Regions from separate parts of the Pseudomonas sp. AC229 genome, predicted to be linked through region 3. Evidence: predicted binding sites of a transcription regulator. Region 3 holds the regulator's gene; each other region holds the start of a gene.
The links. The regulator sigma-54, encoded in region 3, starts transcription at its own class of promoters, with help from an activator protein. The targets are predictions, from matches to a motif close to ANTGGCATNNANNTTGCTNT.
Positions count from the first base shown of each region.

Region 1: glnA (glutamate--ammonia ligase) is a predicted target of sigma-54. The motif match lies at 1,423-1,442, and genes of this name have one in related genera.
Region 2: AC0IW7_RS23540 (circularly permuted type 2 ATP-grasp protein) is a predicted target of sigma-54. The motif match lies at 1,328-1,347, and genes of this name have one in related genera.

Region 1 is NZ_CEEDHK010000021.1:17,544-19,755, reverse strand. Features, by position in the region: gene glnA (glutamate--ammonia ligase) at 1-1,326, opposite strand, end outside; gene thiI (tRNA uracil 4-sulfurtransferase ThiI) at 1,658-2,212, shown strand, end outside.
Region 2 is NZ_CEEDHK010000022.1:10,727-12,938, reverse strand. Features, by position in the region: gene AC0IW7_RS23540 (circularly permuted type 2 ATP-grasp protein) at 1-1,294, opposite strand, end outside; gene AC0IW7_RS23535 (type 1 glutamine amidotransferase) at 2,131-2,212, opposite strand, start outside.
Region 3 is NZ_CEEDHK010000001.1:387,097-389,308, reverse strand. Features, by position in the region: gene hpf (ribosome hibernation-promoting factor, HPF/YfiA family) at 1-265, opposite strand, end outside; gene AC0IW7_RS01740 (RNA polymerase factor sigma-54) at 391-1,902, opposite strand; gene lptB (LPS export ABC transporter ATP-binding protein) at 2,062-2,212, opposite strand, start outside.

The sequences.
Region 1 (2,212 bases), on a different contig from region 3:
GTAGGCATCGATGAAGTCGTCGCTGAACACGCCGCCTTTGGTCAAGAACGCACGGCCCTTGTCCAACTCTTCCAGAGCTTCTTTCAGGCTGCCGCACACTTGTGGGATCAGCTTGCCTTCTTCTGGTGGCAGGTCGTACAGGTTTTTGTCCGCAGCATCGCCAGGGTGGATTTTGTTCTGGATGCCGTCCAGGCCAGCCATCAACAGCGCGGCGAACGCCAGGTACGGGTTAGCAGCCGGGTCCGGGAAACGTGCTTCGATACGGCGGGCTTTCGGGCTCGACACGTAAGGAATGCGGATGGAGGCGGAGCGGTTGCGAGCCGAGTAGGCCAGCATTACCGGTGCTTCGAAACCTGGGACCAGACGCTTGTACGAGTTGGTCGACGGGTTGGTGAAGCCGTTCAGAGCCTTACCGTGCTTGATGATGCCGCCGATGAAGTACAGAGCGGTGTCGGACAGGCCGGCATAGCCTTCGCCGGAGAAGGTGTTCTTGCCATCTTTGGAGATGGACATGTGTACGTGCATACCCGAGCCGTTGTCGCCGTACAGAGGCTTAGGCATGAAGGTCGCGGTTTTGCCGTAGGCATCGGCCACGTTGTGTACGCAATACTTCAGGGTTTGAACTTCGTCAGCCTTGGCAACCAGGGTGTTGAACTTCACGCCGATTTCGTTCTGGCCGGCAGTCGCCACTTCGTGGTGGTGAACTTCGATGACCAGGCCCATTTCTTCCATGGCATTACACATGGCAGTACGGATTTCGTGGTCGTGGTCGACGGGTGGAACCGGGAAGTAGCCGCCTTTGACGCCGGGGCGGTGGCCTTTGTTGCCGGTTTCGAAATCGCTGTCGGTGTTCCAGGACGCTTGTTCAGAGATGATTTTGAACATCGAGCCGGAAATGTCGGACTTGAATTTCACTTCGTCGAAAACGAAGAACTCAGGCTCCGGGCCTACGAATACGGTGTCGCCAATGCCGGTCGACTTGAGGTATTCCTCAGCGCGAGCAGCGATGGAGCGCGGGTCACGGTCGTAGCCTTGCATGGTCGACGGTTCGATGATGTTGCAGACCAGAATCAGGGTCGGCTCTTCGGTGAACGGGTCGAGAACGGCAGTGCTGTCTACTGGCAGCAGGATCATGTCGGAGGCTTCGATGCCTTTCCAGCCATGGATCGAGGAACCGTCGAACATTTTGCCGACTTCGAAGAATTCGTCGTCAAGGGCGTCACGGGCCGGCATGGTCACGTGGTGCTGCTTGCCTTTGGTATCGGTGAAGCGCAGGTCAACCCACTTCACGTCGTGATCTTTGATTAGTTGAAGCGCCTTCGACATGGTGTCCTCCAGATGGTGGGGCGTTGTGATTTTTTAGCCCCAAATAAAACGGTGAAGCCGGGCGGCATAGTCCGCCAGGGCAACCTGCCTCACAAGGGAGCAAATTGCATGCCAGTGCCCCGAAGTGGGTTTGCTGCCCGAAAGTCAGGCGCTGCGGGGGCTGCACGTTAAAAGAACGAGGCGTCGCGCACCAAAATGAATCTCGCGCGAAAGGTCGTGATGCATTTTGGTGCGTGCCGGATCTTTCTACGCATTGCCTGGTTAAACCTTGAGCAATTTCCGCTATAATCCGCGCCCCTTAATTTAGGCCAGGCTCGCGCGCGCTGTTTTCATGAAACTTATCGTCAAAGTCTTCCCCGAGATCACCATAAAAAGCCGGCCGGTGCGCACGCGCTTCATCCGCCAGCTCACGAAGAATATTCGTGCGGTGATGCGTGACCTGGATCCGAATCTCGTGGTTGACGGCGTGTGGGACAACATCGACGTCGAAACCCGTCTCACCGAGCCCAAGGTTCTGGCCGAGCTGAAACAGCGCCTCTCGCGTATCTCCGGCATCGGTCAATTCCTGGAAGTGAACGAATACCCGTTGGGCGATTTCGACGACATGGTCGAAAAATGCAAAGCCCATTTCGGCGATCAACTAGCCGGCAAGGTTTTCGCCGTGCGCTGCAAGCGCGCCGGCAAACACAGCTTCAGTTCGATGGATGTCGAGCGTTATGTCGGCAGCCAACTGCGTCGCCAGTGCGGCGCTGCCGGTATCTCGTTGAAAGACCCCGAGCTGCTGGTGCGCATGGAAATCCGCAATCAGCTTCTCTATATCATCCACAGCCAGCACGAAGGCCTGGGCGGCTACCCGCTCGGCGCCATCGAGCAGACGCTGGTGCTG
Region 2 (2,212 bases), on a different contig from region 3:
TGCCGGACAGCACGAAGGGGCGCAAATCGATATGGCGGGGGGCGATGCCGTTTTCGACAAAGGTCGGGCACGTTGAGAGGCACAGCGTCGGTTGCGCGATGTACGCCTCGGGGCGCGCGATCAACCGCGCGCGGAAGGTTTCGATTTCTGCCCTGCTGGCGGCCGGCCCGACCAACATGCCGTAGCCGCCGGAGCCTTGGGTTTCCTTGACCACCAAGTGTTCCAGATTGGTCAGCACGTGCTGCAACTCCACCGGCTTGCGGCACTGGAAGGTCGGCACGTTTTTCAGAATCGGTTCTTCGTCGAGGTAGAAGCGGATCATTTCGCCGACAAAGGGGTAAATCGATTTGTCATCCGCCACGCCCGTGCCGATGGCGTTAGCCAGCACCACATTGCCGCTGCGGTACGTCGACAGCAGACCCGGCACACCGAGCATGGAGTCGGGGTTGAATGCCAATGGGTCGAGGAAGGCGTCGTCCAGACGGCGGTAGATCACATCCACCTGCTTGGCGCCGGCGGTGGTGCGCATAAAGACTTTGTCGTCGCGCACGAACAAGTCGGCGCCTTCAACCAGCTCCACGCCCATTTCGCGGGCCAGAAACGCGTGTTCGAAGTACGCACTGTTAAAGCGCCCTGGCGTCAGCACCACCACGTTGGGGTTATCCAGCGGGCTGGAGCTCTTCAACGTGTCGAGAAGCAAATTGGGGTAGTGATCGATGGGCAGCACGCGCTGGGCGGCGAACAGCTCGGGGAACAGGCGCATCATCATTTTGCGGTCTTCGAGCATGTAGCTCACGCCGCTGGGGGTGCGCAGGTTGTCTTCGAGCACGTAGTACGTGCCGTCGCCGTCGCGCACCAAGTCGACGCCCGAGATATGCGCGTACAGATCGCGGTGCAGATTCAGCCCCTGCATCGCCAGTTGGTAACCCTCGTTGGCCAGCACCTGCTCGGCCGGAATGATGCCGGCCTTGATGATGCGTTGGTCGTGGTAAAGGTCGGCGAGAAACATATTCAATGCCTGCACCCGCTGGATGCAGCCGCGCTCGACAATGCGCCACTCACTGGCCGGAATGCTGCGCGGAATGATGTCGAAGGGAATAAGCCGCTCGGTGCCTTGGTCGTCGCCGTACAAGGTGAACGTGATGCCAGCGCGGTGAAACAGCAGATCAGCTTCGCGGCGGCGCTGCGCCAGCAACTCATCCGGGGTGTCGGCCAACCAGCGCGCGAACTCCCGGTAATGCGGACGGCATTCGCCGTTCGCCAAGTACATCTCGTCATAAAAGGTGCGGGTCATGCCGTACTCCTTGTCACCCGGACGTGCATAGGTATTGCAAAGCCCGAGCCATCCGTCTTATTCGTTAAGTATCAATGACTTGAAAATAAGACACTCACCCTGCGCACCAGAATCGCGCATTCCTTGACTCACCGTGCGTGGCCACGCCCCGTTGGGCGGCACCCGTGAAGATAGCCGCTTCGCTTGGGTGTTTCCCTATGACCAGCGTAGTCGGGGTTGATTGCAACTAAATATGGGGGGGCTCTGAAGATCGGCGCGGTCGACGGTTGGGAATCCAGGCTCAGTCACGTAATGGTGCTCGCCATGCAAGCCTGGATCCCGAATCGTCGGACCGCCGCCTTCGCGAGGATGACGGTGGTTTTGAGGGATGGCCGTGTGTCAACTGACGCATTGCAGGTGTACAGAAATTCCAAACTAAACCTCCGTCATTCCCGCGAAAGCGGGAATCCAGTATTTCGGAAGGATCGCCTTTCCCTGAACGACTCTGGATCCCCGCGTTCGCGAGGATGACGGAGGTTTTGAGGGATGGCCGTGTGTCAACTGACGCATTGCAGGTGTACAGAAATTCCAAACTAGACCTCCGTCATCCTCGCGAAAGCGGGGATCCAGTATTTCGGAAGAATCGCCTTTCCCTGAACGACTCTGGATCCCCGCGTTCGCGAGGATGACGGAGGTTTTTAGTGCTGGCGGTGTTCTTGATGACGATTCGCAGGAGTACAAAAATTCCAAACAAAACACCCGTCATCCTCGCGAAGGCGGCGGTCCGACGATTCGGGATCCAGTATTTCGGAGGAATCGCATTTCCCTAAACGAATGTGGATCCTCGCCCGCCCCACCTAACCAAACGCCAACCCCAACCACCGCCGATAAAACCCCTCCGCCACCGCATTCAGCGCCGCCACCTTCTGCGGCAAATCC
Region 3 (2,212 bases):
TATGTTTGATAAGTTGGCGGTCGAGTTTGTCGGTGAGTAGATCGATGGCTGCGTACATGTCGTCATGTTCGGCGTTGGCGACCACTTCGCCCCCGGCGATGTGCAAAGTCGCTTCGATTTTCTGCTTGAGCTTCTCGACCTCCATGGTCACTTGCACGTTGGTGATCTTGTCGAAGTGGCGTTCCAATCGACTGAGCTTCTCGTCGATGTAGTCGCGTAGGGCGTCGGTCACATCCAGCTGATGTCCACTGATGTTGACTTGCATACCGCTTTCTCCTTATTGCCGTGTGTAAGAGACAAGCTAACGGGCTTGTCGCCGGAACACTTTGGCCTTGGATCAGTGTAGCCGTCTTGCCAGAGCGAGGTTCGCAGGCGAACCGGGTCAGGCGTTTACATCAGTCGCTTACGTTCACTGGAAGGCGCTATCCCGAGGGATTCGCGGTATTTGGCGACTGTGCGACGGGCTACCTGAATGCCCTGTGCCTCCAGTAAACCAGCGATCTTGCTGTCACTCAACGGCTTTTTCGCATTTTCCGCAGCAACCAGTTTTTTGATGATTGCGCGTATCGCCGTTGACGAGCATTCGCCGCCTTCGGAGGTGCTGACGTGGCTGGAGAAGAAGTACTTCAGCTCATAAATGCCACGCGGGGTGTGCATGAATTTTTGCGTGGTAACGCGCGAGATCGTTGATTCGTGCATGCCCACTGCTTCGGCGATGTCATGCAGAACCAGCGGCTTCATGGCCTCGTCGCCGTAGTCGAGGAAGCCGCGTTGGTGCTCGACGATCTGGCTGGCCACTTTCATCAGTGTTTCGTTGCGGCTTTGCAGACTTTTGATAAACCAACGCGCCTCTTGCAGCTGATTGCGCATAAAGGTGTTGTCGGCGCTGGAGTCGGCGCGGCGAACGAAGCCGGCGTATTGCGGATTAACCCGCAGCTTGGGCATCGCTTCCTGATTCAGCTCCACCAGCCAGCGGTCGTTGTGCTTGCGCACGATCACGTCGGGCACCACGTATTCCGGCTCGCTCGCTTCAATCTGCGAACCCGGGCGCGGGTTAAGGCTTTGAATCAGTTCGATGACCTGACGCAGCTCGTCTTCCTTGAGCTTCATGCGGCGCATCAGTTGGCTGTAATCGCGGTTGCCGAGCAGGTCGAGGTAATCGCCGGCCAGGCGCTGCGCTTCGGGCAGCCACGGCGTTTTCGCTGGCAGCTGACGCAGTTGCAGCAACAGGCACTCACGCAGGTCGCGCGCGCCGATGCCTGAGGGTTCGAATTGCTGGATGCGGTGCAGCACGGCTTCGACTTCGTCGAGCTCGATATCCAACTCGGGATCGAACGCCTCCAGCACTTCTTCGAGGGTTTCTTCCAGGTAGCCTTGGTCGTTAATGCAGTCGATCAGGGTGACCGCAATCAGGCGGTCCTTGTCGGACATCGGCGCCAGGTTGAGCTGCCAGAGCATATGGCTTTGCAAGCTTTCGCCAGCCGAGGTGCGGGTGGTGAAATCCCACTCGTCATCGTCGTTGGATGGCAGGCTGCTGGCACTGGTTTGGTAGATGTCTTCCCACGCCGTGTCGACGGGAAGCTCATTGGGAATGCGTTCGCCCCATTCGCCGTCTTCCAGATTGTCGACGGTAGGTGCCGAGGTTTCCTGGTAGCTGGTGTCTTGGTAGGACTCTTCGTTGTTCGGCGCGGGCGGCGCGCTTTCGGCGCCATCGGCCAGCGGATCGCTGTTATCGAAGTCCTCGCCTTCTTCTTGGCGTTCGAGCATGGGATTGGACTCCAGCGCCTCCTGAATCTCTTGTTGAAGATCCAGTGTGGACAGTTGGAGTAAGCGGATGGCTTGTTGCAGCTGCGGTGTCATCGTCAGCTGCTGGCCCATTTTTAGGACGAGCGATGGTTTCATGGAGGGGGCTTAAGACCTTATTCGCCGGCGCATACGCGCTTCCACAACGAGGGCGCCGAAGCGCCACCAGGAAGCAAATTATATGCCTAAGTCTGAGGCGTTTGCCTAGTCCTCAATCGAAGTCTGTAGTGCGCATCTGATTGCGGCTACAGAACGCTCTTAGAGGCGGAATTCGTGACCCAGGTAAACCTCTTTCACCAACTGGTTGGCGAGGATGGTTTCAGCGTCGCCTTCGGCAATCAATTGGCCGTCGTTGACGATGTACGCGGTCTCGCAGATATCGAGGGTTTCACGCACGTTGTGGTCCGTA